Regions from separate parts of the Peribacillus sp. P4_B1 genome, predicted to be linked through region 2. Evidence: riboswitches for the same ligand, from Rfam matches in the RefSeq annotation. Region 2 holds a riboswitch; each other region holds the start of a gene.
What was found. Region 2 has a riboswitch for S-adenosylmethionine ahead of mtnW (2,3-diketo-5-methylthiopentyl-1-phosphate enolase). Riboswitches for the same ligand answer to the same signal wherever they lie in the genome.
Positions count from the first base shown of each region.

Region 1: another riboswitch for S-adenosylmethionine. It lies ahead of AC1DVK_RS24410 (ABC transporter permease); the one in region 2 lies ahead of mtnW (2,3-diketo-5-methylthiopentyl-1-phosphate enolase).
Region 3: another riboswitch for S-adenosylmethionine. It lies ahead of AC1DVK_RS12105 (methionine ABC transporter ATP-binding protein); the one in region 2 lies ahead of mtnW (2,3-diketo-5-methylthiopentyl-1-phosphate enolase).

Region 1 is NZ_JBFUHM010000072.1:5,268-9,383, reverse strand. Features, by position in the region: gene AC1DVK_RS24420 (BlaR1 family beta-lactam sensor/signal transducer) at 1-1,013, shown strand, start outside; gene blaI (penicillinase repressor BlaI) at 994-1,374, shown strand; SAM riboswitch class I at 1,755-1,865, shown strand; partial or broken gene AC1DVK_RS24410 (ABC transporter permease) at 1,958-2,087, shown strand; gene AC1DVK_RS24405 (MetQ/NlpA family ABC transporter substrate-binding protein) at 2,165-3,004, shown strand; partial or broken gene AC1DVK_RS24400 (ATP-binding protein) at 3,450-4,116, opposite strand, start outside.
Region 2 is NZ_JBFUHM010000022.1:23,383-27,498, forward strand. Features, by position in the region: gene AC1DVK_RS14265 (aminotransferase class I/II-fold pyridoxal phosphate-dependent enzyme) at 83-1,255, shown strand; SAM riboswitch class I at 1,385-1,537, shown strand; gene mtnW (2,3-diketo-5-methylthiopentyl-1-phosphate enolase) at 1,643-2,875, shown strand; gene AC1DVK_RS14275 (2-hydroxy-3-keto-5-methylthiopentenyl-1-phosphate phosphatase) at 2,882-3,541, shown strand; gene AC1DVK_RS14280 (methylthioribulose 1-phosphate dehydratase) at 3,538-4,116, shown strand, end outside.
Region 3 is NZ_JBFUHM010000017.1:54,462-58,577, forward strand. Features, by position in the region: gene AC1DVK_RS12090 (YuzK family famiily protein) at 114-266, opposite strand; gene AC1DVK_RS12095 (MetQ/NlpA family ABC transporter substrate-binding protein) at 418-1,254, opposite strand; gene AC1DVK_RS12100 (methionine ABC transporter permease) at 1,270-1,938, opposite strand; gene AC1DVK_RS12105 (methionine ABC transporter ATP-binding protein) at 1,931-2,965, opposite strand; SAM riboswitch class I at 3,130-3,241, opposite strand; gene AC1DVK_RS12110 (O-acetylhomoserine aminocarboxypropyltransferase/cysteine synthase family protein) at 3,360-4,116, opposite strand, start outside.

The DNA of each region.
Region 1 (4,116 bases), on a different contig from region 2:
ATGGAAATACTATCATTAATTTTTTGGATCTTTCAAAACGGTCAAGTAATCTACAGTTAGTGACACAACTAAACGGTTCGAAGCTTCAAATCAAAAAACGAATTGAACAAATTTCTGCCTATAAGCATTCCGCAAAAAAATCAATAAGGAAAAGCGTCTTTATTTATGTGTTGGCCACTATCATTTTGACAATCCAATTACCTATCGTTTTCGCATTTGCGACGGAAAACGACCGATACTATTTTAAAAATGACGGAGCAGTTTATGAGGATTTACATCAATTCTTTAAAGGGTATGAAGGAAGCTTTGTTTTATATGATCAAAACGCACAGCAATATCGCATTTATAATGAAGAAAAAAGCACTTTGCGGATATCACCTGATTCCACATACAAAATCTATAGTGCCTTATTTGCTCTAGAATCAAATGTGATATCACCCGAAGAATCCAAACTTTCATGGGATGGGACTGAGCAGCCCTATGAAGCTTGGAATATGGATCAGGATGTCTCATCCGCTTTACAAAAATCTGTAAACTGGTATTTCCAGGAATTAGATCGCAGGACAGGATTTGAAACAATTCAATCCAATCTGCAAGCGATAAACTATGGGAATTCCGATGTATCTGGGGAATTGGGTGAATTCTGGAACGAATCCTCATTAAAAATTTCTCCAGTCGAGCAAGTCCAGCTGCTGCAAGCCTTTTATAACAATCAATTTGGATATAAGGAAAGGCATATCCAAGCCGTTAAGGAAGCACTGCTCATAGAAAAGAATGAGGAAGCTCGCCTATCAGGAAAAACAGGTACAGGAACAGTGAATGGAAAAAACATCAATGGTTGGTTTATCGGGTACGTAGAGACAAAGAACAATACTTATTTCTTTGCTACCAATATACAAAATGAAGATGATTCATCTGGAAGCAAGGCGGGAGAAATTACTTTATCAATTTTAAAAGATTTAGGAATCTATAAAGAAAATGGAGGGGAGAAAAATGGAGAAAAACATTCCTAGCATATCAGAGTCAGAATGGGAAATCATGAACGTGCTTTGGGATAAAGCCCCTCAAACAGCAAATGACATCATAGTTTCCTTACAGGAGAGTACCGATTGGAAGCCGAAAACCATACGTACCCTTCTCGATCGATTGGTTCAAAAAGATGTAGTAGGTGTCAATAAAGATCAAAGAGTTTACACCTTTTACCCGCTCTATACACAGGAGGAGTGCCAGCGTGCCGAGACCGAATCCTTTATCAAACGTATCTATGGAGGGGCCATGAAATCCATGCTGGTCCAATTCATTCACGAAGATGCCCTATCTGATGATGATATCAATGAACTGCGCTTTATTTTAAATAAGAAACCTAAAAAGTAATAATATTAAAAAAAGCGATTTGGGATTTTTCCAAATCGCTTTTTTCGGTCAAAATCGAAATAACGGCGGACATATTTCCCATGTAATGATCTGTGTGGTTTGATACGAAAAAAATCAGAACTTTCGTCTTAATAATAGTTATGCATGAATTTAATTCAATAGATGTTTTTTATCACGCTTCTTGATAGTGAAGGCTTCTGCAGGGCCTGGAACAAGCAATCGCAAAGGCTACAGGAATAAAACATTTAACGCAATCATCCGCAAATTCAAATTAATTGAACAATTTTTTGATTGACACTGCCATACGGTCATGATAAGATCACTCTCATACTATATTTACTGAATTTAAAATATTTCGTTTAATTGAATATAATGTTTGACTCTTATCAAGAGAGGTGGAGGGACTGTGCCCTGTGAAGCCCGGCAACCGTCAGTTATTTAACTGATATGGTGCCAATTCCTGCAAAGCAATGTGCTTTGGAAGATGAGAGAAAGGATTGTTTAACCAACCTTTCTACTCATGTGTAGAAAGGTTTTTTTGAGGAGAAAAAACTTTCCTTTCCCCTACAGACTAACATACTAAGAGCTGCTGCCAGCATTAATTTCAGGTATTACAGTTACAGCAATCCTTCTAGTTGGTTGCTGGGGTTGGTGCAGGTGGTTTAGGTAATTTGTTATATCTTGAAGGGTTTCAGCTCAATAATAATGATGTTTAGTCATTGTTTTTTATTCAATTTATAGGTGATATATGTACAACAAAAATAGATAAACGATAAGGGAGAAATGAATTATGAAAAAGTGGATATCAACTTTAGCAGTTTCCTCAGCATTAGTATTAAGTTTAGCAGCTTGCGGTACGACTAACAGCGGATCAGATTCTTCAGACAAAGAAAAGAAAATCCTTGTGGGTGCATCAAACATTCCACATGCTGAAATTTTAGAAGAGGCAAAGCCATTATTAAAGGAAAAGGGAATTGATTTAGAAATTAAAACATTCCAAGATTATATTATTCCGAACACAGCGTTAGCTGATAAAGAGATTGATGCAAATTATTTCCAACACGTTCCATATCTTAAATCAGTGTTAAAAGAGAATCCAGACTATGACTTTGTAAATGCGGGTGCTATTCATATTGAGCCAATCGGCATTTACTCTAAAAAGTATGATAGCTTAAAAGATCTTCCAAAAAACGGTACAGTCATTATGCGTAATGCTGTAGCTGAACAAGGACGTATTCTATCTATTTTTGAAAAAGAAGGCGTTATTAAGCTAAAAGAAGGCATCAATAAAACAGAAGCTACGATTAATGATATTGTAGAAAATCCTAAAAACTTAACTTTTAATGCAGATATAGAAGGTGGCCTATTACCTCAAATTTATAATAACAACGAAGGTGATGCGGTTGTTATTAATGCGAACTATGCGTTAGATGCAGGGCTAGATCCGCTTAAAGACCCAATCGCTGTTGAATCGGGTGAAGATAATCCATATGCAAACATTATCACTGTACGTAAGGGCGATGAAAATAAAGAGACAGTAAAAGCGTTAGTAGAAGTACTTCGCTCTAAAGAAATACAAGACTTCATTACTAAAAAATATAAAGGTGCAGTCATACCAGTATCTAAATAAAACACCCTTTCATGAACTATACCCCGAATAATGGACACTTCGAAAAAGGTCCATTACTCGGGGTTCTTCTATGTCTATATACTAGAAAAGCAAAAAATCAGTTTACAAAAAGCAGCTTAATAGACGCTACAAAAAAACTTAAAGCGTAAATTTCTTAAACATAAATACTTAACTAAACTCAAAGTCTTAAGGAGGAAGCCCTACTATGAATTTTAAAATGCAAAACAAACAAAATCTACTAATTGAGAGAATTACGGATCAACATCTAGTTATTCTGTGTGGATATTGCCGTCGTCACGGTCAATCCTCTCCATGTCAAAAGAAACTAAGAAAATCGTAATAATATGCAATCCAAAAGTGATATAAAGATTACATAAAATATTGGATAAGATATACCAATCAATATTTGTAAATAGTCATATCCAGTCGACACCGACGTATGTAATCACCGAAAAGCCTTTCCCATGAAAGAAATTAAAAGAATCCTTTGATAAGAAAGATAATAGATGGGAAGAATAACATTAACTGTTGTTCCTTTATTCATTTCACTTTCAATAACTATCTTTCCTTGATGTGCTTTCACAATTTCATAGCAGATCATTAACCCTAAGCCAACCCCTTTTTCTTTGATACTATAAAAAGGTTCTCCAAGATATGGGATACGTTCTCTTGGAATCCCACATCCTTGATCGATAAAACAAATACTTACTTGATGACTATCAAGTGTATCGATTTGAACCAAAATTTCTCCTCCCGTTGACATCGCTTCAATTGCATTTTCTAAGATATTGATAAACACTTGTTTTATTTGGTTTCCTTCACAAGGTATGTAGGGAATTTCTGATTTAAGCTCTATTCTGATCTGTATATTTTTCATCATTGCTTGAGGTTGCAGTAGCGTTATAACTTGTTCTGCTAACATGCTCAAATTATTGAGTTGAACCTTTACTGCTTGTGGTTTAGCTACTATCATAAATCTATTTGTGATTACTTCTATTTGTTCAATTTCTGATGATATTACATCTATGTACCACTGATTTTCTTTATTTTTCATTGATTGTATTAGTTGTATAAATCCTTTAATAGTTGTAAGTGGATTTCGAATTTCATGA
Region 2 (4,116 bases):
TGTAAAAAATGCTTTACAAGACTATGATAAACATATATCATTTGTGACTAGAATTTCAAGAAATTTCAGAGAAGGTGTATAAATGTTGCAATTCGAAAAATCCGGAAAGCTTCAGGACCTGCCAAAGCAGTTTTTTGCCTCACTTGTCGCAAAAGTCAATGCGATTACGGCACAAGGACATGATGTCATTAATTTAGGCCAGGGAAATCCTGATCAACCGACGCCTGAACATATCGTGAAAAGTTTACAGACTGCCGCTGAAAGATCGATTAATCATAAATATTCACCATTCCGGGGACATCAATATTTAAAGGATGCCGCTGCCGTCTTTTATGAACGTGAATATGGAGTCAAGCTGGATCCAAATAGTGAAGTGGCGATTCTCTTTGGAGGAAAGGCAGGTCTTGTCGAACTGCCGCAATGTTTATTAAATCCAGGTGATACGATCCTGGTCCCTGATCCCGGCTATCCGGATTATCTTTCAGGTGTAGTGTTAGCCCAGGCAAAAACCGAATTCATGCCCTTGACAGAAGAAAATGGTTTTCTTCCGAATTACAAAGTTATACATAAAGACGTGCTTGATAAAGCCAAAATGATGTTCTTGAACTATCCGAATAATCCCACTGGTGCTTCTGCAACTGAAAGTTTTTTTGATGAAACCGTCTCCCGCGCAAGAGAGCATTCAATTTGTGTGGTCCACGATTTCGCTTATGGAGCGATAGGGTTCGACGGAAAAAAACCGACAAGCTTTCTCCAGGCAAAGGGAGCGAAGGATGTAGGAATAGAAATATACACACTATCGAAAACATACAATATGGCAGGGTGGAGAGTTGGCTTCGCAATGGGGAATAAAAGTGTCATAGAGGCTCTTGAACTATTACAAGACCATCTTTATGTGAGTCTCTTCCCGGCGATACAGGAAGCAGCGGCAAGTGCATTGCTTGACTCGCAGAGCTGTGTAGAGGAATTAGTGAAGATGTATGAGGGGCGCAGGAATGTTTTCATTGAGGGATTAAGGGTAATCGGCTGGGAAGTCAAAGCTCCTGAAGCATCGTTTTTTGCCTGGCTCAAGGTACCAAAAGGTTTTACGTCAGAGAGTTTTGCAGACTATTTATTAACGCATGCCCACGTAGCTGTTGCCGCAGGGAATGGATTCGGTGAATTTGGCGAAGGTTACGTAAGGGTAGGGCTTCTGACTTCGGAAGAGCGGTTAAAAGAGGCTGTGGAACGAATTCGCACACTAAACTTATTTTAACGAAGGATTGAGGTATCCAATCTATCCCACCGTTAAATGGTTAAAAACGTATTGACAAAGTATGGATTACCTGTCAGAATACAAAATAAATTCCAAATCTTTCGATACTTGTAACTATATATCAGCGTTTTCTTATTTTGAGCAGGTGGAGGGACTAGCCCTATGAAGCCCAGCAACCGACCGTAATTCCATTGTAAAATGGGGCGGAATTCTTCGCCGGATTTTCATGAAATCCACAAGGCACGGTGCTAATTCTTGCAGCCAATGGCTGGGAGATAAGAAGATGGCTTTTTAAAGCCTCTTCTTATATGAAGGGGCTTTTGCCATTTAGAGCAATGCCAGGTTAATGACTTCGAGAGTTTACTAACGTGTAATAGGAGTGATCAGATGAGCGAGATAGTCGCTACTTATTTAATTCATGACTTTAATGGAAATCATGAGAAAAAAGCAGAGAGCATTGCCTTAGGTTTAACTGTGGGGACATGGACGGACCTGCCCCAATTGGTCCAGAAGCAACTGGAAAAGCATAAGGGACGTGTAGTATCCGTAACGCCACTATCTGAAGAAGAGAGGGCAAACGGCTACTTTAATCGTAAAGTGTACCGTTCGCTAATTAAAATTGCCTATCCGGCTGGGAATTTCTCTAATGATTTACCTGCAATCCTTACGACGGTCTTCGGCAAACTTTCATTGGACGGTGAAATAAAACTGATCGACCTGGATTTTGTCGGTGCTATTCAAAAAGCGTTCCCGGGACCGCAATTTGGCATTACAGGCATAAGGGAAAAGATTGAGGTATTTAACAGGCCCCTGGTGATGAGCATCTTTAAAGGTGTATTGGGAAGGGATCTAACCTTCCATAATGAGCAACTGAAGCAACAAGCGTTAGGAGGTGTCGACCTAGTTAAAGATGATGAGATTCTCTTTGACCAGGAACAGACTCCATTTTTCGATAGAATAAAAACGGGAAAAAGAATTTTGAATGAAGTCTTTGAAACCACTGGCCACCGAACTTTATATGCTGTCAATCTATCAGGGAAAACATTTGATTTATTGGATAAGGCGAAGCAAGCGGCTGAAGCAGGGGCAGATGCTTTATTGTTCAACGTTCATACATATGGTTTGGATGTATTGCAAGCCTTGAGTGAACATGATCATATCAAACTACCGATCATGGCGCACCCCGCATATAGCGGGGCATTGGCATCTTCATCATTTTATGGGATCGGCTATCCATTATTGCTTGGTAAATTAGTGAGGTTATCAGGAGCGGATTTATCCTTGTTCCCATCACCTTATGGAAATGTCGCACTTGAAAAAAAGGAAACATTAGCGATTGCTGAAGCTCTTACAAAAGATGAATTTTCATGGAAAAAGGCCTTCCCTGTACCTTCTGCAGGCATTCATCCAGGCATGGTTCCCAACCTGATCAAGGATTTTGGGCTGGACAGTGTCATTAATGCCGGAGGTGGAATTCACGGACACCCTGACGGAGCAGAGGGCGGTGCCAAGGCATTCCGTTCTGCTGTTGAAGCCGTACTCGCAGGAAAGGACCTATCAGAAGCGGCGGCTGAGGAAGAAGGACTAAAAAAAGCACTTGTTTTATGGGGAGGCTTGTAAGAAATAATGAAACCGATCATCTTTTGCGATTTCGATGGAACGATCACCAACACAGATAATATCATTTCTATCATGAAAAAATTTGCGCCTCCGGAGTGGGAAAAGTTGAAAGACGATGTCCTTCAGCAAAAAATCAGTATATCTTCAGGGGTCGGTGATATGTTTTCCTTGCTTGATAGTGGCTTGAAGGATGACATCATTCAATATGTAAGAAAGACGGCAGGCATTCGTCCAGGGTTTTATGAATTCGTTGAGTATACGAAAAAAGCCAATATCCCTTTATATATTGTAAGCGGGGGCATGGATTTTTTCATTGCACCTCTTTTAAATGATATCTTGCCAGCAGATTCCGTTTATTGCAACCATGCATTTTTTGATAAGGATAAGATTTATATTGAGTGGCCACATGCTTGTGATGAGCAATGTAATAAGGATTGCGGTTGCTGTAAGCCATCCATTATGAGGAAAATTACGGGTCCGGAAGATTTTAAACTCGTTATTGGAGATTCAGTAACGGATTTTGAAGCGGCAAAACAGGCCGATTTTGTCATAGCCCGTGACATGCTGCTTGAGAATTGTGATAGAGAAGGGATTCCTCATCAAGGTTTTGAGACGTTTTATGATGTAATTGCTATTTTAAAGCGGCGGGAGGAGGTAAAGGCGTGAACACACATACTGAAGAATGGCTGGAGCTAGCCGATATTAAAGCTGAACTGGCCCAAAGGGATTGGTTTATGGGAACAAGCGGGAACTTGTCCATCCGCGAGCCCAAAAGTCCTTTCTTTTATATTTCGGCAAGCGGTAAGGATAAAAGGAAGCAATCGGATTCGGACTTTTTATTGGTGGATTTAAAAGGAAAACCAGTTGAAGAAACGGAGCTAAGGCCATCGGCCGAAACTTTGCTTCATACCGTTATTTACGGGAAAACCAATGCGAACTGTGTACTCCATGTCCATACAGTTGAAAATAATGTGATATCCGAATTGTACGGAGATGAAGGTCAGGTTTCTTTTCATAATCATGAAATCATAAAAGCGACCGGACGGTGGGATGAAGATTCAGAGCTTCGGATTCCAATCATATATAATCACGCTGACATTCAACAGTTATCCGATAAGTTCAAGCAACATGTCGAAGAAGACTCTGGCGCCGTGCTGATCCGCAATCATGGAATTACGGTTTGGGGTATAAGCGGACTCGAAGCAAAAAGAATACTTGAAGCTTGCGAATTTTTATTTCAA
Region 3 (4,116 bases), on a different contig from region 2:
AAATCGGACTGTCAGGCATTATGTAAGTTTATCCAATAAGGAAACCCTTATTTTCCGGACCACTTTCCATTTTACCTCTACAGACCGATCTTTTAAAGAACTCTTTTATATGCTTAGACGTGAATTTTGCGTTGAAGATCCAGGACCATTTTGTTGCACTTTACATGTTCCCTATCTCGTTCCTTCTCAACCTCGATACGGAGGTCTAAGTTCCTACTGTACTCACTGTAGCCAATCCCATGTGAAGACTGCATCGCCTTTTCCATTTCGCTTGTTACATTTAAATCAAGAGTATTGATAGTGAACCATCCTTTCAAATTTGTGTATCATTTTATTTCCTTCAATAATTATTTACCCTTCAGATTCGGGATTAAACATGAAAAACGACCTGAATTTATCAGGCCGCCATTTCTTGAATCATTTATCAACCGGTACAACTGCACCATCATATTCTTTAAGGATGAAATCTTGAATCTCTTTAGAATGCAATACTTCTACTAGCGTTTTGATTTCTTCTTTATTTTCATCACCTTTGTTAACCGCAATCACGTTCACATATGGTGATTTTGAATCTTCAATGGCAATCGAATCCTTCAATGGATTCAAGCCTGCGTCGATTGCATAGTTAGAGTTGATCAGAACTGCATCCCCTTCGCCACTCTCATAAATCTTTGGAAGTAAAGCTGCTTCATAATTAGCATCAAATTTAAGGTTTTTCTTATTTTCAACGATGTCTTTTGTTGTTGCTGTCGTTTTATCGATGCCCTCTTTCAACTTGATCAGGCCATTCTTTTCCAACAGAGATAACGCACGTCCGTGGTCAGCAACCGAGCTGCTCATAATGATTGTTGCCCCTTCCGGAAGTTTAGCGATGCTTTTATATTTTTGTGAATATAGTCCGATAGGCTCGATGTGAATTCCGCCCGCGTTGACTAAATGATATCCATTCTCTTTATTGGCCGCCTCAAGGAAAGGTAGGTGCTGAAAATAGTTAGCATCCAATTCCTTATCATTTAAAGCCTTATTCGGTAAAACATAATCCTGGAATTTTTCAATTTTCAAATCTATTCCTTTTTCTTTAAGAAGAGGTTTAGCTTTTTCAAGAATCTCAGCATGCGGAACATTGGATGCCCCTACAACTAATTTCTTCGTTTCCTTTTCTGTATCGCTGCCACTTTTGTCCTTATCGGCTCCACAAGCTGCCAGAGCAATCGATAAAACAAGGACTAATGCAAATCCTAAAAACTTTTTCATCCTATTCATCTCCCTTTATCTTTTGTCTAATTTAGATGTAATCACATCTCCAATAATTTGAATAATGAAGACGATAATCAGAATAACGATAGTCGCTACTAACGTAACGTCATTGTGGCTTCTTTGATAGCCGTCTAGATAGGCTAGATTACCAAGCCCGCCTGCGCCGATGACCCCGGCCATTGCGGTATAGCCGACCAATGCAATCGAAGTTACCGTAATCCCGGAAATAAGGGCCGGCATCGACTCTGGAAGAAGGACCTTCCAAATGATCGTACTCGTTTTTGCCCCCATGGATTTAGCCGCTTCAATTACACCTTTATCGATCTCACGGAGACCAATTTCAACCATACGCGCATAAAATGGCGCCGCCCCGATAATAAGTGCTGGCAATGCTGCATTCTCACCAATCATAGAACCGACAAGCGCTTTAGTGAAAGGAATGAGCAGCACGATCAAAATAAGAAATGGAATGGAACGGAATATATTAACGAAAGCACCAATGACCGCATTGACCGCCCGATTTTCCCATATATTCCCTTTCCCTGTCAAGAACAGGATCAGCCCTAATAGTATGCCTATAAAGAAGGTAGCCACTACAGAGATGCTTGTCATATAAAGCGTTTCTTTCGTTGCTTCTAAAATGGATTCCCAATCTACATTCGGCAATAATTCTTCAAGCATGAGTAATCACCTCCACGCCTACCTGCTGTGCTTTTATGAATTCTATTGCGCGGAGCATTTCATCCTCATTACCATCAAGGTGGATAAACAACGTTCCATATGAACCGCTTCTTGTTTGGGATATTTTACCTTGAACGATATTGACATCCAACTCGAAGTTACGTACGAGCTTGGTGATCAACGGGCTTTCTGCATGATCACCTACAAAAGTCAATTGAATCACTTTACCTGCAGGAAAGCGTTCAAGCAAATGGTCCATCGTTTCTTTCGTTTCTTCTGGTTCCGTTACCTGTTGCACGAAACGCTTCGTCATTTGTTCTTTAGGATTCTTGAATACATCCAGGACAGGTCCCTCTTCAACGACTTGCCCGTTTTCCATCACGGCCACGCGATGACAGATTTTACGTATTACATGCATTTCATGTGTTATCAGAACAATCGTCAACCCCAGGCGCTGATTGATGTCAACAAGCAATTCGAGTATGGAATCGGTAGTCTGTGGATCTAAGGCAGAAGTCGCTTCATCACAAAGCAGGACCTTAGGATCATTTGCAAGGGCCCTGGCTATTCCCACCCTTTGCTTTTGCCCTCCGCTTAATTGCGAAGGATATGCCTTTTCTCTGCCTTCCAATCCGACTAACTTGATCAATTCGTTCACACGCCTGGTGCGTTCAAGTTTTGAAACTCCTGCAATTTCCAATGGGAAGGATATATTTTCCTGAACGGTCCTGGACCATAATAGATTGAAATGTTGAAAAATCATGCTGATTTCCTGACGTGCCTTACGGAGCTGAGCCCCTTTAATTTTTGAAACTTCCTTCCCAGCCACCACAACGGATCCCTCTGTAGGTGTTTCCAATCCATTGAGCATTCTGATCAAAGTACTTTTCCCCGCTCCGCTGTAACCAATAATACCGAAAATCTCGCCGTTATTTATTTCAACATTCACATTATTTACTGCCTTAATAGTCTCACCGTTTCCTTTTCCTGTTCGGAAAAGCTTACTTACTTTCGTCAATGTAATCATTAATGCTCACCTCTTTTATCCAATAAAACCTATGAACTTAGTTGATTTCTCTACATTATTAGTCAGTTTTTAATACCATTTTTTCCTTTCATGAAGGTTTTCCCAAATGAAATAGAAAAAACCTTTCTGCATGAGCAGAAAGGCAGGTGAAGAAGCTGGCCTTCCTCTCATCTTCCAAAGTAATTAAACTTTGTGTGAATTGGCACCTTTCCAAGGAATCTCCTTGTCGGTTGCCGGGTTTCATCGGGCACATCCCTCCACCTCTCTTGATAAGAGCTAATATATAGAATATTTGTACAACATTAAGTTCTTTAGTATGGGGAAATTTTATCATAGATAAAAAAGGAGTGCAATGTATATTATTTCTAGTAAAAGAATGAACTGGACTTTTTGCTTAAACTGTTTTAGACGTCAGGGAGACGATATTCGTCGCTTTTTCAATTGCCTGCTCTAAATCTTCTATTAAATCCTCTGCATTTTCAATCCCGATGGATAAACGGACCTGATCAGCACGCACTCCCGCTTTCGCCAGACCTGCATCATTCAATTGTTGGTGGGTCGTACTGGCAGGGTGGATGATTAAACTCTTAGCATCCCCTACATTAGCTACATGGGACCATAATTCCACCGAATTGATAAGTTTTGCCCCGGCTTCGCGGTCACCCTGTATTCCAAAAGTCACAACAGATCCTGCTCCCTTAGGCAAGTATTTGTCCGCAAGGGCTTTATCTGGATGATCCTCTTTACCGGGATGTGAAACCCATGTCACGGCAGGGTGATTTTCCAAATATTGAATAACAGTCTTGGTGTTCGAAAGATGCTCTTTCATTCTTACATGCAGCGTTTCAAGTCCAAGCGTAAACTGGAATGCACTTTGGGCACTTAGCGCAGGACCTAAATCACGAAGCAGCTGCACTCGGGCTTTCGTTATAAAAGCAGCAGGTCCAACTGCATCGGCGTATACAAGACCGTCGTAGCTTGGATCAGGCTCCGTAAAGCCAGGGTAGTTTGGCGAGTTCCAGTCGAACTTCCCTCCATCCACTATGACACCGCCTAACGTCGTTCCATTTCCCAAAATCCATTTTGTAGCGGAATGGATGACAATATCCGCCCCAAAATCAATTGGTCTGCATAGATACGGTGTAGCGAAG